Regions from separate parts of the Colwellia asteriadis genome, predicted to be linked through region 2. Evidence: predicted binding sites of a transcription regulator. Region 2 holds the regulator's gene; each other region holds the start of a gene.

Region 1 (10,646 bases), on a different contig from region 2:
TGATGAAATTAATAAAGTCCGAGAACAACTAGCTGATCAAATAGGAGCATACCCAAGTGAAATTATTTTTACCAGTGGCGCAACAGAATCGAATAATATTGCTTTTAAAAGTCTGCTTTTAGGTAAAGAAGTATCAGAAGATAAAAAGCATATAGTAACTACTCAGGTTGAACATAAATGTACATTTGCCATATGTGATTATTTTAAATCCATTGGTTATGAAGTTACTTATGTAAAACCAAATAAAGGTGGGATAATTGAGACTGATGCAGTCACAAATGCAATCAGGCCAGATACAGCGTTTGTTTCAGTAATGCATGTAAATAATGAATTAGGAACTATTAATCCAATTGATGAAATAGGACAAGTCTGTTTTGATGCTGGGATATTATTTCATAGTGATGCAGCTCAAAGTTTTGGAAAAGTAGATATTGATGTAGATGATATTAATGTAGATGCGATGTCATTTTCTGCTCACAAAATTGGCGGACCGAAAGGTATAGGTGCAATCTATATTCGTGATTTACGTAAAAAACATTTAATGCCAGTGATACACGGAGCAGGGCAAGAGGATGGCTTACGAGGAGGTACTGTTGCAGCACCACTAATTTTAGGCTTTGGTGCAGCAATTAAATATTTTGGAAAGTATTATTACAGCTTTAAATCTAAAAATGTTAAACAGTATTTTTTAAGTAAGCTTAAAGCCGAAAACGTAATATTTAATGTCAATGGTGCCGATACATTAGCAAATTGTTTATCGATAACGCTACCTGAAACAGATACTGATACATTAGTTAGAAAAAATGAAACCCTGCTATGTTTAGCCCAAGGCTCGGCTTGCTCATCAAAAGAAATAGAACCATCACATGTGCTTAGTGCCATCGGATTAACAAGAGAAATAGCAGATAAAACTTTTAGAATAAGCTTCCCACTAAATATTGATTATGCTTCTATGGACAAGCTAGCCGATGAGATTAAAGTTTTTTCTTAATCTCATCGTAGATCTATTTTTCTGTTTTTGTAATGGGAAATTCTTAGCTACTTATAGCAGGTTACGCAAGCTCCCCCGCCTTCAGCTTCATCATATATATCATCCATATAATCAGTATCAATTTCCTTAACAGCTATTTGAAGTGCGTTACGTCTCTTATTTTTCTTCTTTAAAAAACGTTCAAACTTCTTTTTATGGTTCATTTCTATTTGTTCTTTTCTTGCATCAGACTCTAAAGTTGAAAGGGGTGTGTCTTTGCCTAACCAATAAAAAGTACCATCTTCTCGTTCATCTTCAGCAGCTTTTTCATATTTTTTAGCTTCTTCAAAAGCTTCTGGATATATTTCTTTTAATCTTAACCATTCAATCTTCTGTTGATAAAAACAAAATGTACAACCGCTTCTAGATCGCCAACCGTAATAACCAGGTTTACCATCATCCATTGCTTCAACTATTTTTTGTAAAGTCTTAGCATCAACATTCCCTTTATATTTAGGGTCCCTATGCTTCTTTTCCACTAACGCACTAAAGTGCGCAGTTATTTCACTTTCACTGAGTTCTTTAAGTTCACGGTACGAAATTACATCTGGGTGGTCGGAAAATAGGTCTGCTTTTCTGAGAATGTCAAAAACACCATTACGGTCAATACCATCTTCCCTAAAAGGCATTTTAATTTTCATATAGTTTTCAGAGATAGAGTTAGTCATGAAACCTGTTCGTTCAGGTTCATCAGCTCTTATTCCAACATACGAAACAACTTCTTCATATCCTTCGTCTTTCATTTTCTTATTCACCCACAACTCGTAAGGCACTAATTTCATCTGAATAGTGCACCATCTTGCTTGGGGGGACGGAAGGTAATTCTTGTGTTTTTTTAAATGGAAATCAAAATTTTTCTTTTCCCTGTTAGATGTATAAACTTCCTCATAAGGGTCAATAATAGTTCCAACGTAACCTTCCAACCTATTAACAAAATCTATAACCTCTGGTAACTCTTTACCAGTATCAGTAAAGTAGTAATGCATATCTAGGTCGGGGTAATTTTTTCTCATATACATAGCAAGTGCTGCGCTATCTTTACCGCCAGAAAGGCCGAGTACATGTAATGTCTTTTTTGTAGAACTCACTTAAACTTCCTCTGTTTCTAGTGATTCAAGAACTCTTAATAGAATAGCTCGTTGCTTGGCCGAGTCTATTTTTTTAAGAGTCGCTTTTACTGAATTCATTTCTTGTTTAAATTCTCTATCTACTTTATTAGGAGATAAGTCGCCTAATACAGCATAGTGAGAAGCTGTTTTAAACTTGTCTATCATCTGAACTAATTCAGAGTTAGCCTTTTCAAGCGCCATATCATTCCAGTTTCGTTCAGCGACACCCGATAAAAGGGATATAATACTTGAAACCCACTTTTCGTTACTTGCAAATTCCGCTAAGCGTGAAGCGAATGTTTCAAGTTTATAGTCAGATGTATATTTAGCAACATTTTTACATTGAGTAAGTAACTTCGGATCCAACTTAAAGAATGATGTTATGCGTGCCCTATAAGCATTAACCATGTCCAGATGTGCAGAGCGCAATTCATTAATTACTTCAGAAATTTTATCTGTTTCAATATTAACTTTGTGTTTATTGAATAGCTTAGGAATATCGTCCATTAAGTACTGTGTAGGGTCTGATGCTAACAAAGTAAGATCTCTAAAACCGCGAGTAAGTTTTGAAAGGTTATTTGTCTTTTTCGTCCAAGGAGTCAACTCACTAACGAATTGAACATATTCTTGAGCTAACTTCAGTGTCGTGGGTTTTACTGAGCCACTGTTTATTGCACTTGCTAGAGAAGCAAGATGGTTTAATTTTATACCATCCATTGCAATAAACTTAATACCAACGCCTTGCGGTTCTTTTATTAGTTTTATTGCAAATTCCTCATCAGGTTGAGAAATAAATATATCGTTATTATTAACGTCTTTATCGTAAAAAGCTAAGTGCTCAGTATTAGCCATTAAAAATGCTAAACACCAGATAGGCAGTATGCCTTTTGCTAAACCAAAAGGTTCTTTACTCCATAATGAATAAATCTCAGATAAGTAAATAATATTATTCTTATTTTCTTTTAAGTAACTAAGTGCATTGCTAAATAATAATGCCATATCAGCATTATCTTCTTTTGGCATGTAAAAATCAGCTTGCTCACTTTCAGAGTCAAATTTATGTAGTCCTTTCTTAACTATGCATGAAAGGTACAAACCTTTTTCAGGAGGGAAACCATCTGATTCAAAGCCTAAATCTCTCTCATCAGCATAATCAACCATCCGAATAAGTAGTTTTTTAATAGCTGCATTTGCACTACCTGATGGCTTAGATCTATTAACCAGTTCATTAATCACTTTAGGTGCTGCGCTAAACACATTATCAGCGATAACAGAAGCTACTTGAGAAAGAGATCGTCCAGCTACTTTTTCACCTTGATGCTGCCAGGTAGAGTGTTGAAAAACAGATGACAACTCCTTTTCAACTTCTTGAAACGCCAATGAAATTCGACTATCAAGCTCTTTCGTTGCAATTAGGTCATGCTCAATCTTATCTTCTTCTTTTGCTATTTGATTTAACGCAATTAATTCAATTGCAGCTTCTTTTAATCTTTGCAATGAATTTGCATTACCAATAGCTGCAAAAGGCAGGCTTGGCATAGCATCGGCTAATTCCTTTGCCACCTCTATAGAAGCAGGGAGAAGGAAGCTAAGAAAAGAAGCGCCTTTTAGAGGTTCTTTCTTTAACGAATTAATAAAACCAGGCTCAATTTTATTTATGAGTTTTGTATTTGCCCAACGCATGGAACCAGTTCTATGATAATGTGCCGTTGCTAAAATATTTTGCGGAATATCACAAACCTTTGTCCAATCAACTCCTTGGCTAACTGACTCAATACGTTCTAACACCATGTTATGAATATCAATATCGCTGCCCTGAAATACAAACAAAGCATTGTGATTTTGACGATAAATAATGATCGTCCAAGATTCTAAATCTTTAATGGCTTGGGAAGTTTTTGCTTTACTTACACCCTGAGCGGAAAAGTAAGAAATTATAAATTCTTTTTTCGCATGTAAATGATGTTGAAAACCAAATATAGTCAAAAGCGCAATTACTTTTGTTATTGATACGTGTAGCTCCGTACCTTTTTGCTCTGCTCGATAAATAGCATCACACCCTTCTAACCAAGCTTTACTGTCATGCGAAGTAACAATGAGGTGATGTAAATTGTAATGGAGGTAGTCCCACAGTAATTCAGGACGGTATAGAACTGTCGATTCAGTTCCAGAATCGAAATTAGTCGATAAAAACTCCCTAAATCCCAATTTTTCATGTGAGGCTAGAAAGCCGAATAAGCTTCGTTCATTTTGCGAAAAACGTCTTCGAGAAATAGGACCAAGTAACAAGCTTACAATTGGATCAAGTGGAAGTGTTTTTATTAATGCTTTTTCATTGATGTTTTTATGTTCAAAGTGCGCTAATACATGACTGACTAGATTCTTATGCTTTTTTTCTAAAGCTTCTATAATTTCAGGTGTTTTTGCAATCGAATCACCTACTAATACAAGTGACTCCTCAATTGAAGGATTAAAGCTTAAATCTCTATAACGACCTTGAACTTTTGCCCATTCTTTCTGAGCTTTAGCATCTTTATTTTTTGCGTAATCTGAAAATGACTGATGTAAGAAGCCTACAAGAACAACCGAGCTTTCAGCTTGTTGCGCAATATCCGCAAGTGATTGGAAAAAATGTAAATCTTTATTATTCCTTGATTGGTAATCAAGTGCTTTACCCATCTCATCAAGAAAAATAAGCGTGCCATCAACTTTTCTTGAAGTAGATCCTAACGTACGTTTAATCTCAACTAAGCATTTATCATCATCAAAACCATTAACCTCTTCCACACTAAAATCAATTTCAAAAGCTCTATATATACTTTTCAAAATAGAGTTAGCTGGTGCTTCAAGACCGCAAACATGCTTAATTACTTGCCAACCCTTTTTTACACTAAAACGATGAGAAAAATCATCAAGAACGCCTTCCGCTTTCTCAAGTTTATTTGCTGCATATGTTCGTTCTGCTTTATTTGTAGAAAGCAAACTAGCTAAAAACAAAGCAACTGTAGACTTACCTGAACCGTACGGACCCGTTAGTGTGTAAGCTCTTTGTTCACTACCTGAAAAATCACGGCTAATTGTATCTAATACATTTACCGCTGTACCATGCAATATAAAATCATTTAAAAATGGTTTGAAATCATCGAGTTGACTATCAATCCTAGTTGAACTTTTGTAGCGCTGATTTATACTAATTAATGAGTTAGCCATTATGATGTAGCTCCATAGAATTTGTTAAGCACAGCTAAAGGATTGCTCAAATACTCATCATTTATTTTTACTTGACGTAATCCCAGTGAGTCAATCCAAGATACTCCACCTTTAGAATACTCTTGTGCTTCATCCAACTTTTGCCCTAATCCGCTTTCTGAAAGCCTAAATATTCGCCCAGGTGAGCAAGGCTTTGTTAATAAAGAGTCAAAATCAACGCTATTTATGTTTGAATCTTTAGTTTCGACTTGAGCAAACTTAATTAAGCCATAAATAAAAACCTCAATAGGAAGTTCAGGGCGCTCAGCTAAATCGCTTACATAAAAGCCACCACCATTGTCTGTAACTAAATTAAGCTCAGTTAAAGGTGAAGTAAAGTGCTCTTCATCTATTGTTAGCTTTTTCTTAACAGCATCACTTTTAAACTTTTTACTATAAGTATTTAAAAAGCAGTCAATATCTTTTTTAAGAGTACTTTCATTACCTATATCGTTAGTAACCAACTTTTTAGCATCACTCGAACAATCTGAAAGCAGTTTTGATTTTTCGAAATGCTGCACATGAGAATAATTAAAAAAGTAGCGATAAGCACTAAGGTGCTGAAAATTAAAATTTAGCCAAAAATGAACAAGCCACACAGAGCCTATTTGTTCTAAATACGGATCTTTTCCTGTATCTGTGTTAAATAAGTAATCGCCGTTTTCTGAAGTGAAATAATCAATATTTGATTGAGATCTTTTACTAGATAGTAACTCAGCAGACTCTGCCCAATATCTAATAGCATTGACCATATTTTTACCCACACCAAGTTTAATTATCGCTTGTTGAGTTTCTTCTTCCTTGCTTGTTTGTAATTTACCACCGGAATTCAAATGGTTAACAGCTTTAAAGAGCCAGCCATATCTAAGGGGAAAAGTGTCGTGACCGGTAAATTTAGCTTTCATTCCTGTTGCTACCTCTGGAGAAATTGTCCAGATGCAATAATATATGTTTATTCTTCAAGGTTAAAGTAAAAGTTTACCTTTATCTGTATATTTAAACAGTGCACAGAGAGGAAGGTTAAATGGGTGTTGTGAACCATTAATAAACACATGATTTAAAGTGTTTTTAAGTTGAATTGATTAATATAAATCAATAAACTGAGGTAAAAGAGAATATTATAATAACTGCTACTTTAAAGCGAGTATTGTTTGAATAAAAAACTCTAAGGATATCGTGCTTTGTACGACTTTTAAAAAGGATCTCCATGTTACAAAAAATATTATCTAATTTCTCTGAAGACGAGTTACTTACCTTTTTACCTAAGCAATCAATAGATTTTGCGGTAAATGTTTCATCAGAAAATGCAGAGTTAAGTAAAATCAAGCTTGCGGGTATCGTTGCATGTACTAAACAAGTTGAATTTATTTTTAATGATAAGTTACGCGCCCTACTAATCGATCGGTTAAAGCCACAATTATTTATAGAATTATTTCCAGAGTTTGAACTATCCCCTCATCAAGTTTCACCTAAACATTATAGCGCTGCTATTAGTTGGGCATCTGAAGATTTATTAAAATTCTCAGAAAAAATTGGTTTACAAGAAATTTATGAAACCGAAAGTAACAATGATTCAGAAGTAGATAGCATTTCTAGAGTTGAACCGAATTATGCTTTATATCCTTATCAGCAAGAGATTTCTCAAAACGTCCTATCTTCTTTAGCTTCAATACCTCGCAATAGAGTTTTAGTTCATTTACCTACTGGAGCAGGGAAAACCCGTACAGCTATGAATATTGCTTCTGAACACTTAAGGGCCAATAAATCAAATGTTGTATTATGGTTGGCAGATAGAGAGGAATTATGTTCGCAAGCCTATTCTGAATTTGAAAAAGCATGGCAATCACTTGGAAATAGAGCAACGTCTCTATACGGGTTTTATTCCAACTCAAATGAAAGCTTGGGGGGAATCGATTCAGGATTTGTTGTGGGGGGGTTACATAAATTTTTAAGCTTGAGAGAGAACGATACTAGAAAGTTACAACTACTTTATAAGGAATTAAGAAAGTCCGTCACTATGGTCATTTTTGATGAAGCTCACAAGGCCATAGCTCCAAAATTCTGTGAAGTTGTTAACGACTTCATTTCCGGGGACGACTTTACTGCTGATCTTATTGGTTTAACAGCTACGCCAGGTAGAAGTTATTCGGCTGAAGGATTATCTGAAGAAGACAAAGAATTGGCAGATTTCTTTTATAACAACAAAATATCCATGAAAATTTCAGGGTATTTATCCCCGATTGATTACTTAGTAGAAAATGGTTATCTAGCTAAAGCAAACTTTAAATCATTAAATTATGATCATTCTGGTATTGCAGCCTACGAATTAAAGGATTCAGGCGGGACAGAAACAATGAAGGCATTAGCGAATAACATTGAACGTAATAAAATAGTTCTTAATACTGTTATGCTTGAATGTGAACTAGGTTCACAAATTATCGTTTTTGCTTGTAATGTAGAACATGGAGTTAATTTAGCTACAGCATTAGCTTATAAAGGGATTAAGGCTGCATCGATCGACAGCAAAAACGACTCAATTGAAAGTCGCAGAGCGAAGATCAATCAATATAAAGAAGGAAAGCTACAAGTACTTGTTAACTTTAATGTACTAACTGCCGGCTTTGATGCCCCTAAAACTAACGTCACTGTAATTGCTAAACCTATGAACTCTTTAGTGCAATATCTGCAAATGGCCGGGAGAGCAATGAGAGGGTTTAAAAGTGGTGGAAACAAAGAATGTAATATTTATACGGTTATGGATGATATTCCTGAATTTCAAAGTGTCAATATCGCTTTTGAATACTGGAATGATATGTGGGTTACAACTGAGGAAGTAAAATGAGCAATAGGTTTTTAAGTGCATCAACAGTAATAGAATCGTTAAGAGACAACGGTTATAACAATACCGCATATGCCCTTGCTGAATTGATTGATAATAGTCTACAAGCTAAAGCAACAAGAGTTGAAGTTGGCTTTATTGAAGAGAAATTAGCTAAAAGAAAAAACTATACTGTTTCTGAAATATCCCTATGGGATAACGGTAACGGTATGGATGCAGAAACATTGCGAGTTGCAATGCAATTCGGTGGTGGCACTCATCGTAATGATAGTTCTGGCATGGGAAAGTTTGGCATGGGACTGCCTAATTCATCTATTTCACAATGTAAAAGAGTGGAAGTCTGGAGTTGGCAAAAAGGTGGGGAGCCTTATTACACCTATTTAGATGTAGATGCTATGAAAGAAGGTACCTTAGAAGAAGTGCCTATGCCTGAAGTTTCTCCTATTCCCGTAAAATATGAAGAAGCTTTTTTTAACAAAAGACCTGAATCAGGTACGTTAATCATTTGGTCAAAGCTCGATAGACTCAGTTGGAAAACAGGACAATCTATTTACCGTCATTGTGAGCATCTAGTTGGTAGAATGTATCGTAACTTTATTTGCAATGACAATATAAAGATTGAAAGCCGAACTTATCGACCATCTGGCTCTGAAAAATTAGATACTTGGAAGATTGAGGTATTTAAAGCTAATGACCCTATGTATTTAAAAAAGAATACATCATTACCTGTATTGCCTGGTAGCTATAAAAATGAAGCTTTTTTTGAATTGATGGATGAAGAAATTGTTTCAGTTGAGTATATAAATGAAAACGGTGAACCAAAGCGAGATGATGTAACTATAACCACATCCATGGTTAAGAAAAGCATTGCAGATAAGATATTAAAAAATACTGTAGGCCGACTAGGCGGAACAGAATGGGGTAAACACTGTAGCAAAAATGTTGGTGTTTCAATTGTAAGAGCTAACCGAGAGTTAGTCTTAAGAGATTCCTTTCTGACGTCAGCACTTCGTGAAAGCAAAGGCCGTTTTATAGGTGTTGAAATATCATTTCCACCAAGTTTAGATGCTGTTTTTGGTGTAACTAATAATAAGCAAGATGCTGTTAAGTTAATACCATATGATATGAATTCTATTAGTTCACAGGCAGGCTTTGATTCTGAACAAGAGTACCTTCGAGATTTAGAAGAAAATTCTGACTCTTTACTTCAAGTTTTAAAAGTAGTCAGTGTTATAAAAAAACAAGTTTCCGCATTAACAAAGTCGTTAGAAACGATTAATGTCATAGGCAAAGGCGTTAAAGGTGCTGAAGAAACAAAAACTGTTGCAGAAGGGGCGGCAGGTAAAGCGACTCAAGGTTCGGTAAGCAGAGAGAAGCATGGACATAAAACCGAAACCATAAAAGATGAGTTAAAAAAAGAAGATGTTGTTGAGCACCTTAAAAGTGCTGGTGGGATGACTCAAGATGAAGCTGAAAGTAAAGCTGAACGATTAATCCTCACAGGTAATCGCTTTTTAATTGAAGATGTTGCAAGAGACTCTGAGGCTTTCTTCGATGTTTCAACTAGTAAAGGCTTAACACTCGTATTATTCAACACTAACCATGTTTTCTATAATAAGCTTGTGAATAAACTTGGTGAAGAAGAGCTAGAAGTAATACAAACCGCTATTGCAGGCTTTGCCCGTGTAATGAATGAGACTACACATGAAGGAAAGTTAAACCACTTAAACTTTATTCGTAGAGAGTGGGGACGTGTAATCAGTGAATTCTTAGAAGAGCCGACAGACGACGATGTTAATGATTTCTAATTTAGCCAATCAACTACTAGGTAGACATGACTAGTTTAATTTCAAATAAAGAGCTAACTATTAAGTTAGAGTCATGTCTTCCTTATGCAACAAAAGTTAATATCATATCAGCTTTTATCACTAAGCCAGCATATCGCTGGCTTAGTGAATTAACTAAATTTAATTTGCCTGAAGTTGCTTTAGTGGGTAGATTTTTGCCCAAAGACTTTATAGATGGTGCCAGTAATATTGAGGCCATTAGAGAAAGTTTACTATCTGGATACTCTGTTAAGGCCCTATCAAATTTACATGCAAAAATATATCAAATAGATAATGATTTGATATTTACAGGTAGTGCGAATATGACAGGTAAAGGACTTGCATTAATTGAAGAATGTAATCTTGAAGCTTGTGCAAAAGTAGCTCCAAGCGATGAGTCAAAAGCTTTCATTGATAAGATAATAAACACTTCTGTTAAGTTAACCTTAGAACGGCTGGATAAAATGCAAGCCTTTATCGATGAGTTAAATTTTTCTACAGAACCAGAGGTACCTGACAATTGGCCTGAAGATATCATGCCAAAAATTAAAGATATATTTGTATCTGATTTTCCATTAGCAAAACCGGGTGAA
Region 2 (10,646 bases):
GCTGGGATAGTTCTTGGTTCTTGGTAGTACAATGCATAATCGGTTGACTCAGTGGTAGCAAGAAACTGAAAGGCAACTGCGCCAATGCTTACTGAAATTATAATGGCAATGGCGTAGAGCATTTTATTCATGAAATTATTCTCGAGTTAATCGTATCAGTGTCGGTATAGTGGTTTACCACTAAACTGTTGTTAGCTAATCGCCATTAAATAATGATCGGCAAGTAAGGCAATAAATAGCAACATTAAATGCACAATAGAAAATTTAAAGGTTGCCATAGCGGTGTCAGCTTTTGCATGAAATTTCAATTGCCATGCATAAGCAAAAAAAATCGTATTAAGAATGCAGGCTGATACTAAATAGAGTATATCGCTCATACCAACTAAGTAAGGTAATAAGCTTACTACAAAGAGTAGTACCGTATATAACAGTATTTGAGTTTTGGTAAATTCCACACCATGCGTTACTGGTAACATAGGGATATTTACTTTGGCATACTCATCTTTGCGATGAATTGCCAACGCCCAAAAATGAGGTGGTGTCCAAGTAAAAATTATTAATACCAATAGCAGCGCATTGCCAGAGACTTCGTTGGTCATGGCGGTCCAACCCAATAATGGCGGAATAGCGCCAGCTAAACCACCAATCGTAATATTTTGCGGTGTTGCTCGTTTTAAGTACAACGTATAAATAAAGCTATAACCGACTAAACCAGACAAAGTTAAGTAAGCTGTTAATGGGTTGACTAAGCCATATAATAACGCAAACCCCATAACCGCTAAACTTACAGCAAAAGTAATGGCGCTTTGTGTTGTTATTTTTCCTTCAGGTAAAGGTCGGTTGTGTGTGCGTCCCATCACAGTATCAATGTTTTTATCAACAATATGATTAATGGCGGCAGCTGCTGAAGAAAGTAGCCCAATACCTAGCATAGCGGGAATAAGAACTTGCCAAGGCAAAGCGCCGGGTACCGATAAACTCATACCGACTAGCGCGGTTAACACTAATAAAGCGACGACTTTCGGCTTGGTAATATCATAATAAGCGCGCCAGTTTTTTATATGGCTTAGTAGCCTGTTTTTATTGGACTCACTGAGGGTCACAAGCATGGTTTCAGGAGCACTTTTAACTAATGCTTTATTAAGGTTTGAATGAATTAATCTACTCATGACAACTACCTCGTGAGTGTTGGGTGAGCTGATATGCTAATGAAATCAAACTTAACATTAACAAGGCGGCAACTAAGTTGTGTGCAACCGCAACATTGAGCGGTAATTTAAACCAAATATTACTAATACCTAAACTGACTTGGGTCACCAAAAATAACACCAACACGGTGCAAGATATTTGCACTTGTCGTACGGGGTATTTTTTTAAGGTGGCGATAACTAGCCATAATAAATATAGGCTAGTAACAATTGCGCCTAAACGATGCACGACATGAATGGTGAGTCGTTCGTGGTGGTCTAAGTGACCAAATTCATAACTTTTTTGTGGTGGAGGCAATAAAGTAAAAGCTTCTTTGAAATTAAGTTGGTTTTGCCAGTCCCCTTGGCAAATAGGTAGTTCAATACAGCTTAAGGCTGCATAATTCGAAGAAGTCCAACCGCCTAACGCAATTTGCATGGTTAAAATAACAATACCGACTATGGCAAAGCGTTGGTATGAAGACGTTTTTTTAATTTGAGTTGCGGCATTGGAATTTATTGTTACCGCTTTATCACTTATTGCTGCTTCAATTTTCTTATTGTATAACTCAGGGTTGAGCTTTAAATATAAAAGAAACAGTAAGCAAAGCGTGGTGAAACCACCGAGTAAATGCCCCATAACAATCACGGGCATTAACATTAAGGTGACCGTCCACATACCCAATGCAGCTTGAAATATAACCACGGCTAAAGCAAGTAAAGGCAATAGCAAAGGTGTTTTTGTTGATGTTTTGTGTTTTATTCTCAGCTTTATTGAAATAAAAGCAATGGCAACAATAAATAACCCTAACGCACCAGCAAAATAACGATGGATCATTTCATTCCATGCCTTTTCTGGCTCTACTGCTCGTTCAGGGAACGCTTTCTCTGCCGCGGCTATTTGTTCACTGGTTTGTGGTACATCAAGTAAGCCATAACAGGTTGGCCAATCAGGACAGCCAAGCCCAGCATGTGTTAAACGCGTATAAGCACCTAAGCCAATCACAAAAATGGTTAATACGATACTTATTAACACTAAGCGACGTAAGGCGATAATATTGATATTTGCAGAGTTTTCCATACTCAACCTACCTTAGAATACTTAAGGAGTTTTTTCATGTCGGTAATAATGGCTTTACCTAAACGTGTTTGTTGCGTTGAGTTGCTTTGCGCTTCTGCTGAGGTGTTTGCAGAATCAAGTTGGCTTGCCGTATCACCATTAGGGTTGTAACTTAAAATAATATTACCTAAGGGATCAACAATAACTATTTGCGTTGAGCTGATATGCTGTAGCGCTTGTTGAGGCATTGGCATAATTTGCCATTGGCTTTTCGCTAAACGTTGAGATTGCTCTACAGAAAACTCATGTTGTTTTAATGCCACGGGAGTAATTCTGGGCATTTCTTTGCCTAAAGCGACATAACTATTGTGTACAGTTTCTAGGGTTTGCTGACAACTTTTATGACATTGCGCCGGTAGTAAATACATAATAAGCCATTGGTGTTCAAATTGACTTTGCTCAATACCTAAATCGGTTAAGGTGAGACTTTTATTAATTAACTCTCCTTGGTTGGTTACACCAAACTCTAACCACTTCTGCTCTAAGGCTAATTTTGCCAAAATAACGGGTAAGGCAAAAACCACCAATAATAACAGTAAACTTTGTCTGTTTCTGTTGGGCTTTATCGCCATATCAGTCTCGGGTGACATATTAATATTAGTCATATTTAATGGCCTCATTATTTTTATTATAAGCGTGCTTTGTTGGAGAATTGTTCTTGAGAGCTTTTGTAACCGTTTTAGGATTTGTATGATTAGTACGAGAGAATTTAAGCCATAGCATTAATAACAACCATGTGACCGCTAAGCCTGCCCATTGTACGGAGTAGCCAAAATGTTTGGCTGGCGGCATCACAACAGCCTGCCAATTTTTTAAATAACCTAGTTTTTCTTGTGCATCGACATAAATTACAAAAGGTAAAAGAGGCTCACTAAGTAAAGTTGAAAACTTATTTAATTCTATTTGCTGTATTCTTAACGGCCAACTTGCCTCGGTGAAGTGTTGCGCTTGTAGCATAATACCGGTTTCAACCAAGCGTACATGACCTGTAAATTGATATTGACCTGTAATAGCTTGAATATCAGGTAATTCTTGGCGGTTGATGGAGCCTTTTACCCAGCCTAAGTTAATTAATGCACTTACATTTTCGCTGCGTAGTAATTGCAGCACACGATAACCTAAGGTGCCATTTTCAACTTGGTTGTCTAGCAAAAACAGCACATGATTATCAAAAGTTCCCGTAATGCTTACGGGGTAATCATTAAGGTTTTCGGAGGCAGGTAAAGCCAATAGCTGTGTTAGAGACAGCGGAGCATTTTGGCTAAGCTGTGTTATGCGCATTAAACGTTGCTCTTTTTGTTGACCACGATCGTATTGCCAAATACTTAAACGTACTAGTATGCTAAACACTACTAAGGTAAATATTAGCCAAAGTAGTGTTGTCATCCATGAACTTTTAGCATCATGCGCTCGTACTACCAAAGACGTGCCCCACTAAATAATATATACAAAAATAAACAGCATAACCCAGACAACATCAACAAAATGCCAGTACCAGTTAGCCGCTTGAAAGGCAAAGTGATTTTTTGGCGTGAAGTGCCCTTTAAGGACTCTAAACCACATAATAATCAGCATGATACAACCCAAGGTAACGTGCATGCCGTGAAAGCCCGTTAGCAAATAAAAGCTATTACCATAAACACCACTGGTTAAATAAAGGCGCATTTCTTCAGAATAACCGTGGGCGTATTCTTGAATTTGGAAAAAGATGAATGCGATACCCAACAAAATAGTAATACCGAGCCATACTTTTAGCTGACGGCGATTGTCTTTCATTAAGGCGCTGTGAGCAAAATGAGCAGTAATAGATGAGGTGAGTAATATCACCGTATTAATCAGCGGTAAACCATACCAACCCATTGCCGTTGTTTCAGTGCCTCCAGGGGTCTTTAATAAGGGCCAAGCAGCAACAAAGTCTGGCCATAATACCGCGCCAGTTTCAGCATTATTACCAGCCCCACCTAACCAAGGCACAGAAAAAACACGCAAGTACAACAGTGCGCCAAAAAAGGCGGCAAAAAACATCACTTCAGAAAAAATAAACCAGCTCATACCTTGTTTAAAAGAGTGGTCCATTTGATGAGAATATTTACCTGCTAATGATTCATTCACTACATCAGTAAACCAACCAACTAACATGTAAATAATTAAGGCGATACCTGCTAGTAATAGATAAACGCCAAAACCGCTTTGATCTTTTGACAAGTCAGTGACATAGTTTCCCGCACCCACGGCAATCATAAATAAAGCAATTGCCCCAACAATAGGCCAATGACTTTGGCTAGGTACATAGTAATTTTCGTATTCTTTATTAGTCATTTCATATCCCTTTTCAAGGTATTATCTTAGGATGATTTTTTACCAATATCGTACAAAGTATAAGAGAGCGTTAAGGTGCTTATGTCGCTGGGTAAGTCTTGATCTACATAAAACTGCAGTCCCATTTCAACTTCTTCACCTGCAGCTAGCGGTTGATTAGTGAAACAGAAGCATTCAATTTTATTAAAGTAATTAGCTGCCATTCCTGGTGAAACCGAGGGTACAGCTTGGCCTGTCATGGCGTGGCCTGCTTTATTTTTGGCATAAAATTTTACAAACTTCATTTCACCAGGATGAACATCAATGCTATTGATCACAGGTGAAAATTGCCAAGGTATGCCTTGCGCATTGCGAGTAATAAACTGCACTGTAATTGTGCGAGACTCATCAACTCCGTTGGCATTGTAAGTGGCTGCAGTATCGTTAGTTTTGCCATTAAGGCCGGTAATATCACAAAAAACATCGTACAGAGGCACCAAGGCAAAACCAAAACCAAACATAGCGAGCACCACTAAGCTGAGTTTTTTAACGGTTTTGCTATGGCTTACTGTTTCAGACATTAGTGTTCGTCCTTATATATTCCATCAATATCGGCTTGTGAAGGTGGTGTAGTAAAGGTGTGATAAGGCGCAGGGCTCGCTACTGTCCATTCTAGACCATCGGCACCATCCCAAGGTTTTGCTGGTGCTTTTTTTCCACCTTTAATGCATTTAATAATTACGGCTAAAAAGATGAATTGCGATAAACCAAAAGCAAAACCACCAATGCTGACCCATTTGTTAAAGTCGGCAAATTGCAACGCATAGTCAGGAATTCTGCGCGGCATACCCGCTAAGCCTAAGAAGTGCATCGGGAAGAACAGTAAATTAACTGAAATCAATGAGCACCAAAAATGCCATTTACTTAAGGTGACGTTGTACATATGCCCTGTCCATTTAGGCAGCCAATAATAAGTACCAGCAAAAATAGAAAATAACGAGCCAGTCACTAAGACATAATGAAAGTGCGCAACCACAAAATAAGTATCATGGTATTGAAAATCGACAGGGGTCATTGCTAGCATCAAGCCTGAAAAACCACCAATAGTGAACAAAATAACAAAGGCGATAGAGAACAACATTGGCGTTTCAAAGCTTAATGAACCGCGCCACATGGTTGCGACCCAGTTAAACACTTTTACCCCAGTTGGAACGGCAATTAACATAGTGCAATACATGAAGAACAGCTCACCAAAGAGTGGCATGCCAGTAGTAAACATGTGATGCGCCCAAACAATGAATGAGAGTAAAGCGATAGACGCTGTGGCGTAAACCATTGAGCTATAACCAAATAAACGTTTACGGGCAAACGCTGGAATAATAGTAGAGACAATACCAAAGGCAGGTAAAATCATAATATATACTTCAGGGTGACCAAAGAACCAGAAAATATGCTGGAACATTACTGGGTCGCCACCACCAGCGGCATTGAAAAAATTGGTACCGAAGTAAGTGTCGGTTAATAGCATAGTGACTACACCAGCGAGTACAGGCATTACGGCAATTAATAAATAAGCGGTGATAAAAAAGGTCCACACAAATAATGGCATTTTCATGTAAGTCATGCCGGGAGCACGCATATTCATTATGGTAACAACGATATTAATAGCCCCCATAATGGATGAAATCCCCATAATATGTACGGCAAAAACAAAAAAGGCGGTACTACCGTTAGAGTAGGTGGTTGAGAGCGGTGCGTAGAAGGTCCAACCGAAATTAGGTGCGCCACTTTCCATGAAAAAAGAAGCGAGTAGAATACTAAACGCGAAAGGTAAAATCCAAAAACTCCAGTTATTCATACGTGGTAATGCCATGTCTGGTGCACCAACCATCATAGGTAGCATCCAGTTTGCAAAGCCAGTGAACGCTGGCATTATTGCGCCAAATACCATAATTAAACCATGCACTGTGGTTAACTGGTTAAAAAAATCAGGTTCAACTAATTGTAAGCCAGGCTGAAATAGCTCTGCCCTGATAACCATGGCAAAAGCGCCACCAGTTAAAAACATGATAAAAGCGAACCATAAATAAAGCGTACCAATATCTTTATGGTTGGTGGTGTATAGCCAACGCTTTATACCTGTCATTTTGTGATCATCATGATGCTCGTCGTGGGATTCTTGTTCTATAACGTCTGTAGTCATCTTATGTCCCTTACTTCGCGCTAGCAGCAGTATTAATGGCTGCAGGTTGTACTAAATCACCGGTATTATTTCCCCATGCATTGCGTTCATAAGTAATAACGGCGGCTATTTCTGTTTTGGTTAATTGGCTACCAAAAGCAGCCATAGCAGCATTTTTCTTGCTCCCGTTAAGTACAATGTCAATATGAGCCGCTATATCCCCTAACACCATAGGACTACCTTTTAGTGCAGGAAATGCGGGCGGTAATCCTGCTCCTGTAGGTTGATGGCAAGCAACACACGCTTTCATATAAACGTTTTCACCCATTGTCATTAATTCCTCTTTACTGTAGATCTTAGTGAGGTCTTCGGTCGCAGTATTGGTAACCGTGGGGGCGTCGACTTTTTTGTCGCTAGTGTCAGTGGTGGTGGGGGTTACTGCCTCGAGCGTTTTTTCATCGCTAGCTGTTGAGTTACCCGCTGCAGATTTCACTTGAGATGCTTGTACAGCATCGCCAGTATTGTTACCCCAAGCGTTGCGCTCATAGGTGACAACAGCAGCGATTTCTTTCAAACTTAATTGTTTACCGTAACCTTGCATGCCAGTACCGGCTTTACCATTAAAGACTATTTGAATGTGCGTATTAACATCGCCAGTCGCAATGGGGCTATTTTTAAGAGCAGGAAAAGCAGGAGGTAAACCTGCTCCCGATACTTGATGACATGCTGCACAATAAGCGACATAGGTTTTCTCACCTAAGGCCATTAATTCATCCATTGAAGCTTCTGCGCTTAGTGAGGCTTTTTCAGCATCAGCTGCTTGCGCTATTAACTCGTGCTGCTCATCAAGCCATAATTGGTAATCTTCAACAGACTTTACCTCAACAACAATGGGCATAAACCCATGATCCTTACCGCATAATTCGGCACACTGACCACGATAAATACCTGGCTCGTCGACTTTGGTCCATGCTTCATTAATAAAACCAGGGTTGGCATCTTGTTTAACTGCGAATGCAGGCACCCACCATGAATGAATAACATCGTCAGAGGTAATTAAAAAACGTACTTTTTGGTTGGCGGGAATAACAAGGTGTTTATCAACTTCTAATAAATAATTTTCACTTTTATCAGATTCGCCTTGATGGTTTTCATATTGCTCACGAGGCGTCGATAACACAGAATAAAACTCAATATCTTGATCAAAGTATTTATAATGCCATTTCCATTGTGAACCGGTAATTTGAATAGTAACGTCAGAATTATCGTTATTTTCCATAGCGATAAGTGTTTTAGTTGCGGGAATTGCCATAGCAATAAGAATAACAATAGGGATAGCGGTCCAGAGAATTTCTACTTTAGTACTTTCATGGAAGTCTGCAGGCTTTGCACCTTTAGATTTTCGGTGAAACGCGATAGACCAGAACATAATGCCAAAAACTATAACGCCAATAGCGGTACAAATATAGAGCACAAGCATATGTAAATCATATACTTCTCTACTTATTTCGGTAACACCTTGGGTTAAATTAAGCTTACTGTTTGCCCATGTTGAATTACTAAATACACTTAGCCATAGTAGCCAAGCTAGGTTACGTCTGCTCACTCGACATCTCCTTTCTAATGCATAGAAAACAGAATTGCAGCAATGTAAATCACGGCCCACTGAACTGAATATCTGTTAGTTTTATTATTATTTTATAAACTAGCTAGTGACGAGAGCTGATAATAACAATCTTCGATGAGAGAGTATTAGCGCATTAACGTCTTATTCTTTTTGTTCGTTTTTTATGCGTTATTTGTATTATGAATACGCTACATTTGATTGTAGGTCAATATAATTTATAGAACAGGAATTGAAAAAAAACCATTTAATTCAATAGAGTGTTAACTCTAAATAGTCTTCATTAGTAGGAGGTACGAGGTTTGAGCGGAGGTTTAATAAACTAAAGAGCCAGTAAATAAAGATCAAAAGAATTTATTGAAATTTATTTACTGGCTCTTTATTAATAGTGGTGCGGTTTTTATAAACTAGAGTTACATCCAGTTACCGTTGCGTATTACACCAACAGCTAAACCTTCAATACTAAATTGCTGTTGTGTTAAATCAACTTTAATCGGGGAGAAATCTTCATTTTCAGCATGCAAATAAACAATATTACCCTCGCGCTTAAAGCGCTTAACGGTAACATCATCCTCAACACGAGCAACAACAACTTGACCATTTTGCACGTCAGTTGTTTGGTGAACCGCTAGTAAATCACCATCTAAAATACCAATATCTTTCATGCTTTCGCCGTTAACACGTAGTAAGTAATTGGCGGGCGGATGAAAAAGGCTACCATCCATTTTGTAATGATCTTCAACATGCTCTTGCGCTAAAATAGGCTCGCCTGCGGCAACACGGCCAATAAGTGGTAAACCCGCTTCTTCCATAATTTCTTCTGTTAAACGGATACCACGAGAGGTACCTGCTAACATTTCAATGTAACCTTTCTTTGCAAGGGCTTTTAAATGCTCTTCGGCAGCATTAGCTGATTTAAAACCAAAAAAAGTCGCTATTTCAGCCCGAGTAGGTGGCATACCAGTATCAGCAATTTTATCTTTAATTAGGTCTAATATTTGTTGCTGTCTTTTAGTCAACGAAGGTAAATCGAGTATCGAATTCATTATTATTTAGCCTGTAAATTTACACAGTGTTACTGTTAGTATATACAGGCTGTATTTAAAGGCAAGTACTGTATGTTTTTTACTGATTTTTGTTGGTTTGAAATTCAGCGAAAGTTTTTGCAAATAGGTGTCAGTTAATAAAGCTATTGCTCATGTTACAGACGATCAGCTAATGCTAAGATACCCTTGTAAACTAACTTTTATGCTTAAACACTTAAATTACGTTCAAAATGAACAATATCAACACCCGATTTTACTTTGTATTGTTGCGCTAATCGCCCACCCGACTTAACCTTTTCGTCAATAGCTTCAAACATATTGGCAGCCTCAATACGTCGAATAAGACTTTTGCGTTGTATGGTTTTGCCTATGATGGTTTCAATTACAGATTTTAGCTGACCGACAGTGAAATACTCGGGTAAACAATACACAGGTACCATCGAATAAAGTGCTTTTTGCTGTAAGCGTTGCTTGGCGTGCTCAATAATCATTTTATGATCAAATGCCATTGATAAACTGTTTAGCTTATCAAGCTCTACCCATTGCACTTCGTCGATGGTTGCAATGTGTGATGAAACTTGTTGTGCAGCGATTAAGGCAAAGTAAACTAAGGTAACGCTAAAGCCTCTAGGGTCACGGCTAGTGTTTGAAAATGTTTGTAATTGCTCTAAATATTGCGGCGCAACGTTAGTTTTTTCTTTGAGGTTTCTTAAGGCTGTAATATCGGTTGTGGCATCTGCGTCAACATTAACAAATCCACCTGGAAGCCCCCAGCTACCAAGAAAAGGCTCATTTGCACGTTTAACCAGCAGTACTTTTAAACAATTATGCTCAACAGTGAATAACACACTATCTACCGTAAACAGTGGATTTTTGAATTCATTTATATTGTAGGGGGTCATTTTTGGGTTCATGTGAACGACTCTTTATGTCTTTATGACACATTAAGCTAATTTACTTGTTATATCAATAACAACGGTCATTAATTACTCTTTAGCTAAAGCTGTTTGGCTATTTATCTATCTATTAATATCTTACTTAAATGCTTAGCGTAGTTCATTGCATTTCTTATTTATATTAATAAGTTATCTTAGTAAGTTATATGAGTTGATTATTTTAGCTGCTACACTAATTTGCGCTTTTAAATGTTGATTGTGTCTCTATGACATAATTAACTTGATCTATAGTA
Region 3 (10,646 bases), on a different contig from region 2:
GACTTTTTATTAACAATATAATCGTCAGTGGCACCTGTTTGTTTTATGGCTGACTTCATTGAAAGTAAGCCATAACCAGTTAAAAATAAAATGCCGCCCCAAGTAAGTAAAGTAAACAGCGTGTCGCTACTCGATAAAATTAAACTGCCACCTAATACACCTATTGAAATAAGTATTGCATCATAAAGCATAAATAATGCTGCGGTAGTTTTATGATGATTTTTACTGATCCCTTGGGTTAACAGCATTGAATTTTGGGTGCCAATAGGTGCAATCATGCTTAAAGTTAAGGTAAAACCTTTTGCTAATATTAATAAACTCATAACGGTGATCTCAGTAGCCTAATGGCTAACTTTAGTAACGGGATAAATAATGTTGGCTAGTGTGCAGTAAAGTTTGTTATAAATATAATTAATGATTTTTATAGTACATAAGTTTTTCTTATGTTGTTTATGGCTTAAATTCGAGTTAAAGGTAAATGAGTAATGAGCAGTTTTGATTATAAATTATTAGCAGCACTTACCGATGTTATTGAACTGCAAAGCTTTGAATTGGCGGCTAAAAAACTCTTTGTTTCACAGTCAGCCATTTCTCAGCGCATTAAAAGTTTAGAAGAATATATTGGTCAACCGGTACTCATTCGTAGTCAACCTATTGAGCTGACCGCAGCAGGGGAGCAGTTAGTTAATCACTTTAAAAAAGTTAAACAACTTGAAAATGAACTAGCACCAGTATTATCGCCAGACAAACCCTTAAAGCCGTTAAAAGTATCGTTAGCAGTTAATGCCGACAGTATTGCCACTTGGTTTATTCAAGCGATTACACCGGTACTAAAAAATAACCGAGTTGAATTAAACTTAATGATTGAGCATGAAGAACGAACATTAGACAAGTTACGCACGGGTGAGGCGATTGGTGCGGTAAGTGTTATAGAAAAGCCACTAAAAGGCTATCGCTCATTTCGGCTCGGAAAAATGGAATATTGCTTAGTCGCTAATACACACTTTAAGAATAAGTATTTTAAAAAAGGGGTAAATACAGAGTCATTAAAAATGGCTCCAGCAATTAGCTATGATCACAAAGATGACATGCATGTACGCTTTATTGCGAAACACTTTAAGCTAGCAGCAAGTGAGTATTATTGTCATAGCGTTAGATCATCTGAAGCATTTGTTGAGTTAGCCAAACAAGGAGTTGCTTATTGTTTGTTACCTAAATTGCAAATTGCGAACGAACTTGCCAGCGGTGAGCTGATTAATTTATTACCTGACAATGAGTTGATAGAAACCTTATATTGGCATAGTTGGGTTTTAGTAAAAGGCATTAATAAAAGTATTTCCCAGCAAATAGTCAAAGTTGGTCAGCAACAATTGGCTAGTTAACCCACCTTAAAACCCACTTGAAAATCAGTACTGATTATTACTGATTAGTACTGTATATTTTTTAAAAAACCGCATTAGTAACTTTTTTTAATAAAAATAAAAAAAGTTATCTACTCCTTTAAATGCCTTAAATTTCAACTAATTAAAAGTATCGGTTATTTTAAAAAACCTAAGCAATAAAAAAAAATTATAAAAAACTTGATACTGTACGCACTTACAGTATACTGAGCGCATTAAAACGAAATAACACAACTGCTCACGGAGTAATTTATGAAAGACGATAAAGAAAAAGCACTATCTGCTGCCTTAAGCCAAATAGAACGTCAATTTGGTAAAGGTTCAATCATGAAGCTTGGTGATAACCATACCATGGACGTAGAAACTATTTCTACAGGCTCATTAGGGTTAGACATTGCTTTAGGTGCTGGCGGTTTACCATTAGGTCGTGTCGTTGAAATTTATGGTCCTGAATCAAGTGGTAAAACTACCTTAACACTTGAAGTTATCGCCGAAGCACAACGTAATGGCAAAGTATGTGCGTTTATTGATGCCGAGCATGCACTTGATCCTATTTACGCTGAAAAATTAGGTGTAAATATTAGTGATTTACTTGTATCGCAACCTGATACTGGTGAGCAAGCGTTAGAAATTTGTGACATGTTAAGTCGTTCAGGCGCGGTTGATATTATTGTAGTTGACTCTGTGGCTGCATTAACGCCAAAAGCAGAAATTGAAGGCGACATGGGTGACTCACATATGGGCTTACAAGCACGTATGTTATCGCAAGCAATGCGTAAATTAACGGCGAACTTGAAAAAGTCTAACACTATGTTAATTTTCATTAACCAAATTCGTATGAAAATTGGTGTCATGTTTGGTAACCCTGAAACCACTACAGGTGGTAACGCATTAAAATTCTATGCTTCAGTACGTTTAGATATTCGTCGTATTGGTGCGGTTAAGAATGGTGACGAAATAGTCGGCAATGAAACACGTGTTAAAGTGGTTAAAAACAAAATTGCTCCACCATTTAAGCAAGCTGAATTTCAAATTCTTTACGGTCAAGGTATTAACAGTCTTGGTGAGTTAATTGAGTTAGGCGTTAAAAACGGCTTTGTTGAAAAAGCGGGTGCGTGGTATAGCTGTAATGGCGAACGTATTGGCCAAGGTAAAGCTAATGCCGCTAAATATTTAGAAGAGCATCCTGAAATGGCCAAGGATGTTGATACTAAGTTGCGCGATATGTTTTTATCGAAAGCGTTACCTGTAGTAGAAAGCCCAGAAGTGACAGAGCAAGAAGAAGACTTTTTAGCTGAGTAGTTAATAATTGTAGGCTTAATAGCCCTCATAGCACTAAACCAGTCACATCATATCTTAATAACGCAGCTTTAGACGTAAAGCTGCGTTTTTTATTGCTAGCCTTAAATTAATCGCACAACCTCATTTTACTAATCATATACTATTAATCATTTAGTCGTCTGTTCTCACTTCCTCATTACTCAGTTTTACCTAGGTTATATTGACTTAGACGTTTAAGCTGCCGCAGACGCCATCTTTAATTTAATTATAAGTTAACCTGAGAACGGCTTAATAAATGCTTCTCTAGCTGCTATTTTTCCTAACTTCTTCGTTAAATTTATTGGCAATAGGCCAGCTATTGACGCGAAATTTACCTTGCTTATCATATGAAAAGAAGAAAAACGGTCAAATCGATAATTGGTAATGTGATTCCTTCTTATATTTCAATATATTAAGGGTTATTTACCGAATTCAGGTTAAGTTAGTGAATACTGTGATGGTTGTTTGCTTTATACAGTTTTATATTACGATAGTGTTAGTGGTTATAGACGTCTATACGTTTAGATGTTGACATAGCTAGCAATCTAAGTAACATTGCATTATGTCGTCATTGTGTACTTTAGTTAGTGCTGTTTTATCTTAAATAGGTGTCCTTATGCCCATTAAAATACCCGATCAATTACCTGCATTATCTGTACTCGCGAATGAAAATATTTTCGTGATGTCAGAAAACCGTGCTGCGAGCCAAGAAATTAGACCTATGCAGGTGGCTATTTTAAATTTAATGCCTAATAAAATTGAAACTGAAGTACAAATACTACGAATGCTGGCTAATACGCCACTGCAAATAAACGTTGAGTTTGTTCGTATTCACGCAAACGAATCTAAAAATACGCCAAAAGAGCATTTAGAGAACTTTTACTATTTGTTCGATGATATTAAGCATAAACAATACGATGGCTTAATTATTACCGGCGCGCCATTAGCATTAATGGATTATAGTAAAGTGACCTTTTGGGACAAAATATGCGAAGTTTTTGACTGGGCTGAAAAAAATGTCACTTCAACCATGTTTTCTTGTTGGGCAGCACATGCCGCTTTATATCACCATTACGGTTTGAACCGTCATTTACGACAACAAAAATTGTCAGGGGTTTATCAGCATTACCCCTTAGTACCAACCGAAGAGTTAACCCGAGGTTTTGATGAGAGCTTTAATGTGCCACACTCACGTTATGGTTATATTGATGAAACCGATTATCAAAAAATTGATGATTTAACTATTTTGGCGCAGTCTGATGAAGCTGGCGTTTACTTAGTTGCAAGTAAAGATAAACGACAAGTGTATTTAACCGGTCACCCAGAATACGACACAGTAACTTTACATGAAGAATACCTTCGAGATTGTAAGAAAAGTAGCTCAACGGAATTACCAGTAAATTACTATCAAGACAATAATGTTAACAACAAACCGATGAGTTCATGGCGAAGCCATGGTTGTTTATTATTTACTAATTGGCTTAATTATTATGTTTATCAGATAACGCCATATCAGCTAGATGCTGATAATATGAGTGCTACTTGGAAAAATAAAACAGCAGAGTAAAAGTAGCTCAGTAGCATAAACTAAATAAAGCGGTGAATAAGCTATGCTTGACACGCTATTCAGAATTAAGAACACGATTACTTTGGATTAGATATGAAAAACCATCCCTCATTTGCATTATTTGAAGAGCAATTAGCTAATAACATCCTTATTCTTGATGGTGCTATGGGCACTATGATCCAAGCGTACAAGTTTGAAGAGCAGGATTTTCGCGCAGAGCGTTTTGCTGATTGGCATACCGATGTAAAAGGCAATAACGATATGTTAGTGCTAACACAACCTGAGGTGATTAAAGCAATCCATCTTGAGTATTTAGAAGCCGGTGCCGATATTCTTGAAACTAATACGTTTAATGCAACCACTATTGCCATGGCCGATTACGACATGGAAGAGTACAGTGCTGAAATTAACCGTGTTGCAGCACAAATAGCGCGTGAAGCAGCAGACGAATACAATAAGAAAACGCCAGATCGTCCGCGCTTTGTGGCAGGCGTTTTAGGTCCAACAAACCGCACTTGTTCAATATCTCCTGATGTAAATGATCCTGCGTTTCGTAACGTTACCTTTGATGAATTAAAAGATGCTTATATCGAGTCTACCTTAGCGTTAATTGAAGGGGGCAGCGATATTATTCTAATCGAAACTATTTTCGATACCCTAAATGCTAAAGCGGCTATTTTTGCAGTAGAAACAGTATTTGACCAGCTAGGGCAACGTTTACCTGTGATGATTTCAGGAACGATTACCGATGCCTCAGGTCGTACTTTATCGGGGCAAACAACCGAAGCATTTTATAATTCTTTACGCCATGCTAAGCCAGTATCATTTGGCTTAAACTGTGCGTTAGGCCCAGTTGAACTTCGCCAATACGTTGCTGAATTAAGCCGTATTTGTGATGTTGCTGTTTCTGCTCACCCTAATGCAGGCTTACCTAATGCTTTTGGTGAGTACGACTTTACTGTAGAAGACATGAACACCCATGTCGCCGAGTGGTCTCAATCAGGCTTTTTAAATATTATTGGTGGCTGTTGTGGTACAACGCCTGCTCATATTCGAGGTATGGCTGAAAGTGTTGCTAATGTTAAACCGCGTACAATTAAGCCGCGAGAAATTGCTTGTCGTTTGTCGGGGTTAGAAGCATTAACCATTCAAGAAGATAGTTTGTTTGTTAACGTAGGCGAGCGTACCAACGTAACAGGCTCTGCTATGTTCAAGCGTTTAATCGTTGAAGAAAATTATGAGCAAGCAATTGCTGTTGCACTACAGCAAGTAGAAAACGGCGCACAAATTATTGATATTAATATGGATGAGGGCATGCTCGATTCAAAAACCGCGATGGTGCGCTTTTTGAACTTAATTGCTGGCGAACCAGATATCGCTAAAGTGCCAATTATGATTGACTCTTCTAAATGGGACATTATTGAAGCGGGTTTAAAGTGCATTCAAGGTAAGGGCATCGTTAACTCAATTAGCTTAAAAGAAGGGGAAGAAAACTTCCGTCAACAAGCTGAGTTATTGCGTCGCTACGGTGCGGCGGTTATTGTGATGGCGTTTGATGAAGAAGGCCAAGCCGATACGCGCGAACGTAAATATGAAATTTGTCATCGTGCTTATCACATTTTGGTAGACGAAATAGGTTACCCAGCAGAAGATATTATTTTTGATCCTAATATTTTTGCTGTCGCCACTGGTATTGAAGAGCATAATAATTACGCGGTAGATTTTATTGAAGCCGTTGACGACATTAAGAAAAACTTACCGCATGCGATGATTTCTGGTGGCGTTTCTAACGTTTCGTTCTCGTTTAGAGGTAACAACCCTGTGCGTGAAGCTATTCACGCAGTGTTTTTATACTACGCCATTAAAAATGGTATGGACATGGGTATTGTAAACGCAGGCCAATTAGCCATTTATTCAGACTTGCCTGAGAAACTAAAACAAGCCGTAGAAGATGTTATTCAAAACAGTGATGACGGCGCCACCGAACGTTTACTAGATATTGCTCAAGAATACCATGGTCAAGCGGGTGGCCAAGTTGCTAAAGCTGATTTAGCTTGGCGTGAGCTACCAATTAGTGAACGCCTCGCTCATGCCTTAGTTAAAGGTATTAATGAATTTATTATTGAAGATACTGAAGAAGCCCGCTTAGCCGCCGAAAAACCTCTCGATGTTATTGAAGGACCGTTAATGGACGGTATGAATGTTGTTGGTGATTTATTTGGTGCGGGTGAAATGTTTTTACCACAAGTGGTAAAATCAGCACGTGTTATGAAACAAGCGGTTGCTCATTTAAATCCTTTTATTGAAGCGGCTAAAACCGAAGCAAGCAGTAACGGTAAAGTATTATTAGCAACGGTAAAAGGTGACGTACACGATATTGGTAAAAACATTGTTGGGGTTGTTTTACAGTGTAATAACTATGACATTATTGATCTTGGCGTTATGGTTTCTTGTGAAGAAATTTTACGAGTTGCCAAAGAAGAAAACGTCGATATTATCGGTTTATCAGGTTTAATTACGCCGTCATTGGATGAAATGGTACATGTTGCTAAAGAGATGAAGCGTACTGGACTTAAATTACCTTTATTAATTGGCGGTGCAACAACATCTAAAGCGCATACCGCAGTTAAAATTGAACCACAATACGACGAGCCTGTTGTTTATGTTTCTAACGCTTCGCGCGCGGTTTCTGTTGTTAGTAACTTATTATCAAAAGAACATAAAGCGGCATTTTTTGAAAGTACTAAAGAAGAGTACGTGCGTGTTCGTGAACGCCATTATAAAAAAGGTCCTCGCTCTAGTTTAATTAGCCTTGAAGATGCTCGAGCTAACGCGACAAAAATTAATTTTGACGATTACACTCCGAAGAAACCGAATAAACTCGGTGTTACTGTGCTTGATGATATTGATTTAAATGAGGTAAGAAAATATATCGATTGGACGCCATTTTTCATGACATGGCAACTATCAGGTAAATACCCACTTATTTTAAAACACGAAGTAATTGGCACTGAAGCAACTAACTTATTTAATGACGCTAATGCGATGCTTGACGATGTTATTAACAATAAGAAAATTTGTGCAAGAGCTGTTTTCGGGTTATTCCCAGCAAACAGTGTGCAAGATGATATTGAACTTTACACCGATGAAAGCCGCAGTGAAAAGTTAATGCGTCTACATCAGTTACGTCAGCAAAGTAAAAAACCAGCAGGGCAGTTTAACCGTTGTCTTTCTGATTATATTGCACCCGTTGATTCGAATATTGAAGACTATATTGGGGCGTTTGCGGTCTCAGCAGGTTTTGGTGTTGAAGAGTTAGTGAAGGTTTATGATGCAGATCACGATGCTTACAACTCTATTTTATTGAAAGCGGTTGCTGACCGATTAGCTGAAGCGAGTGCTGAATATTTGCATGAAAAAATCCGTAAGGAATACTGGGGCTTTGCACCCGATGAAGACTTAGATAACGATGCGTTAATTCGCGAAAGCTACCAAGGAATTCGTCCTGCACCAGGTTATCCTGCTTGTCCTGAACACACAGAAAAAGGTTTATTGTGGGAGTTACTCAATGTAAAAGAAAGCATTGATATGGACCTTACTTCAAGCTATGCAATGTGGCCAGGTGCTGCGGTGAGTGGTTGGTATTTCTCTCACCCAGAGTCAAAATACTTTGCGGTAGCGAAACTAGCAAAAGATCAGGTGTTAGATTACGCTGCGCGTAAAGGGATGACAATAGAGCAAGCCGAGCGTTGGTTATCTGCCAACCTCGATTACGAGCCAGAATAACCACAAGCTCGCTCGAGTTATTCTATTAAATAAACTTAAAAGGCTTCATTATAGTAAATAATGAAGCCTTTTTTGTGAGCTATAAGCTTATAAAACAATGCGATTATGAAAGCTGGGCAGGTATTTTATGCTCCTGAATTTAATCGCTATTAGTTAATACTTAACTTGACTGATATAAGTCTGTTTGCGGTACAACAAACTTATCATGGAATTTGGCTGATAAAACACCTTTACGACGAGCAAGGGCTACTTGGAGTTTTTTAGCAACTTTAGCGATAGCTACATACAACTGCTTATCGGACGCGTTAACGGTAACTTGTTCTCCTTCATACAGGGTTGTTACTTCAAGTTTTTGCTGATGCGGCTCAACGGTAATGGTTGAATTTAGCGTCATTATTGACGGATAATGCTTAGAGATTTTTGCAAACTTATTCTCGATAGACTGCTTGATACCTTCAGTGATTTCAACGTGGTGTCCAGAAATTTTAATTTTCATAGTCGTACCTCTTTAATTATCTTTCACTTGTTTTTAACTCTGTTTACATCTTCATATTCCTCCTTCATTCATAAAAATGCAACAATAAAATGTTAGTTAATTGCAATTAAATGTAACCTGAGAATAAGGTGTTTTTTTCGGTTGATTTAGCTAAAAATTAGCGTTAAATTGGAAGAGCCTCGGCAATAAAAAAGGGAAAATAACGAGGTTATTTTCCCTTAATATTAAATTGTTTTATTGCCTGATTATTACTTCATTATTGCTTCAAGCTAATAAATTAACCTGGTTTTTTAAAGTGACGATCGAAAAAATCAATAATCGTATTGTTTAAATGCACTTTTACTTTTTTACCGCGCATGCTGTGTTTACTGCCAGGGTAAGTCATTAATTCAAATATTTTATTCTCATCTTGCATTGCTTTGATTAATTTTGTGGTGTTGGTAAATAGCACATTATCATCAGCCATTCCATGATAAACCATTAGTGGGCCATTTAAACCTGAAATGTAAGGGAATACGCTGCTTTGCTCATAGCCTTGAGCGTTCACTTGAGGGTGGTTTAAATAGCGTTCAGTGTAATGAGTGTCATATAATAGCCAATCGGTAACAGGTGCGCCGCTAACGCCTGCTTTAAAGTAATCGCCAGCTTTAAACATGGTCATTAATGCCATATAACCACCGTATGAGTGACCATAAATACCAATACGTTCTTTATCTACGTACGGTAGAGTATGTAAAAATTTAACACCGGTAATTTGGTCGTTAACTTCAATATCACCTAACTTTTCATAAATAGGAAACTCAAAGGCAGTACCACGATAGTTTGAACCACGGTTATCAAGTTGGTACACAATGTAACCTTGTTGCACCATGTATTGAATCATATCTGCGCCTTGCCATTTGTTAGTAACGCGCTGAGCATGAGGACCGCCGTACACCTTAACAATTACTGGGTATTTGGTACCCGGTTGCATGTTCTTTGGTTTGTAAAGTTTATAAAATAAAGTTGCTTGACCGTCATCTGATTTCAATGAGCCAAATTCAGGCATAACAATGTCGTTGTAGTAAGGTGCTACAGGGTGGTTGTTAGTCACTTTGTTTTCAGCTAGCCAAGTAATGTGCTTACCATTTTTCTCGTGTAAACTGACTTGCGTTGGTGTTTCTATGTTCGAGAAGCTATCAATAAAGTTGCCACCTTTTGCAGCAAAGCTAATGCTGTGAAAGCCATTACGTTTTGTTAAACGTTGTACTTGCTCTGGTGATTTTCCAGCAAGTGGTACTTTATATAAATGACGCTCTAATGGGGTGTCTGCTCGACCAGTGAAATAAATCCAGCCATTCTTTTCGTCAACATATTTTAATGAATCAACAACCCAAGAACCTTTAGTAAGTTGCGCAATAAGCTTACCGTTAAGGTCAAAATGGTATAAGTGTTTGAAGCCATCGCGCTCTGATGCCCAAATAAAAGATTTGTTATCTTTTAAAAAATATAAGTCTTTATGTAGGTTTAACCAATGCGTTGACTGTTCGGTTAATAAGGTTTTTTGCTTACGCTTTTTAAGGTTGTAGGTCTTTAAAATCAGTTCTTTTTGATCTCTACTTTGCCACTGATAAGATAAGTTTTCGCTATCGGCTAACCATTTTACTCTAGGGATATAAATATCCTTGTTGTCACCAGTGTCAATAAAGCGTGTTTTTTTACCTTTAATATCAGTAACTGCAAGCTGAATATGCACATTATTAGTGCCAGTGGCAGGGTAACGTTGTTCAATTAATTCAATGTTCTCAGCGTAGATTTCGTTGCGAATAACGGTTTGTACCGGTGATTCATCAACACGTAAAAAAGCGAGGTGTTTTTCATCAGGTGACCACCAATAGCCCGTCATTCGTCCCATTTCTTCTTGGGCAACAAACTCACTCATGCCATTTTTGATAACGCCACCGCCATCTTTGGTGAGTTGACGTTCATTATTCGAACTTATATGGCGGACATAAAGGTTTTGCTCTCGAATGTAAGAAACATAATTTCCTTTTGGAGAGAATTTTACATCGGTTTCAAAGCCTTCAGTTTGCGTTAA

The links. The regulator LexA, encoded in region 2, represses DNA repair genes until DNA is damaged. The targets are predictions, from matches to a motif close to TACTGTATNNNNATACAGTA.
Region 1: a site for LexA is predicted at 6,375-6,394, ahead of ABD005_RS01850 (DUF4007 family protein). Genes of this name have one in related genera too.
Region 3: a site for LexA is predicted at 1,585-1,604, ahead of recA (recombinase RecA). Genes of this name have one in related genera too.

The regions. Positions count from the first base shown of each region.
Region 1 is NZ_BAAAFA010000001.1:443,186-453,831, forward strand. Features, by position in the region: gene ABD005_RS01835 (cysteine desulfurase family protein) at 1-991, shown strand, start outside; gene ABD005_RS01840 (phosphoadenosine phosphosulfate reductase domain-containing protein) at 1,039-2,118, opposite strand; gene ABD005_RS01845 (hypothetical protein) at 2,119-5,349, opposite strand; gene ABD005_RS01850 (DUF4007 family protein) at 5,349-6,293, opposite strand; gene ABD005_RS01855 (DEAD/DEAH box helicase) at 6,596-8,230, shown strand; gene ABD005_RS01860 (ATP-binding protein) at 8,227-10,035, shown strand; gene ABD005_RS01865 (phospholipase D-like domain-containing protein) at 10,062-10,646, shown strand, end outside.
Region 2 is NZ_BAAAFA010000006.1:114,726-125,371, reverse strand. Features, by position in the region: gene ABD005_RS09960 (SCO family protein) at 1-131, opposite strand, end outside; gene cyoE (heme o synthase) at 192-1,109, opposite strand; gene ABD005_RS09950 (COX15/CtaA family protein) at 1,162-2,268, opposite strand; gene ABD005_RS09945 (hypothetical protein) at 2,271-2,912, opposite strand; gene ABD005_RS09940 (SURF1 family protein) at 2,905-3,693, opposite strand; gene ABD005_RS09935 (cytochrome c oxidase subunit 3) at 3,742-4,626, opposite strand; gene ABD005_RS09930 (cytochrome c oxidase assembly protein) at 4,653-5,186, opposite strand; gene ctaD (cytochrome c oxidase subunit I) at 5,186-6,808, opposite strand; gene coxB (cytochrome c oxidase subunit II) at 6,819-8,393, opposite strand; gene lexA (transcriptional repressor LexA) at 8,825-9,457, opposite strand; gene ABD005_RS09910 (NUDIX hydrolase) at 9,664-10,371, opposite strand.
Region 3 is NZ_BAAAFA010000003.1:87,871-98,516, reverse strand. Features, by position in the region: gene ABD005_RS05250 (LysE/ArgO family amino acid transporter) at 1-323, opposite strand, end outside; gene ABD005_RS05245 (LysR family transcriptional regulator ArgP) at 486-1,382, shown strand; gene recA (recombinase RecA) at 1,653-2,702, shown strand; gene metA (homoserine O-acetyltransferase MetA) at 3,337-4,287, shown strand; gene metH (methionine synthase) at 4,381-8,073, shown strand; gene hpf (ribosome hibernation-promoting factor, HPF/YfiA family) at 8,234-8,569, opposite strand; gene ABD005_RS05220 (S9 family peptidase) at 8,847-10,646, opposite strand, start outside.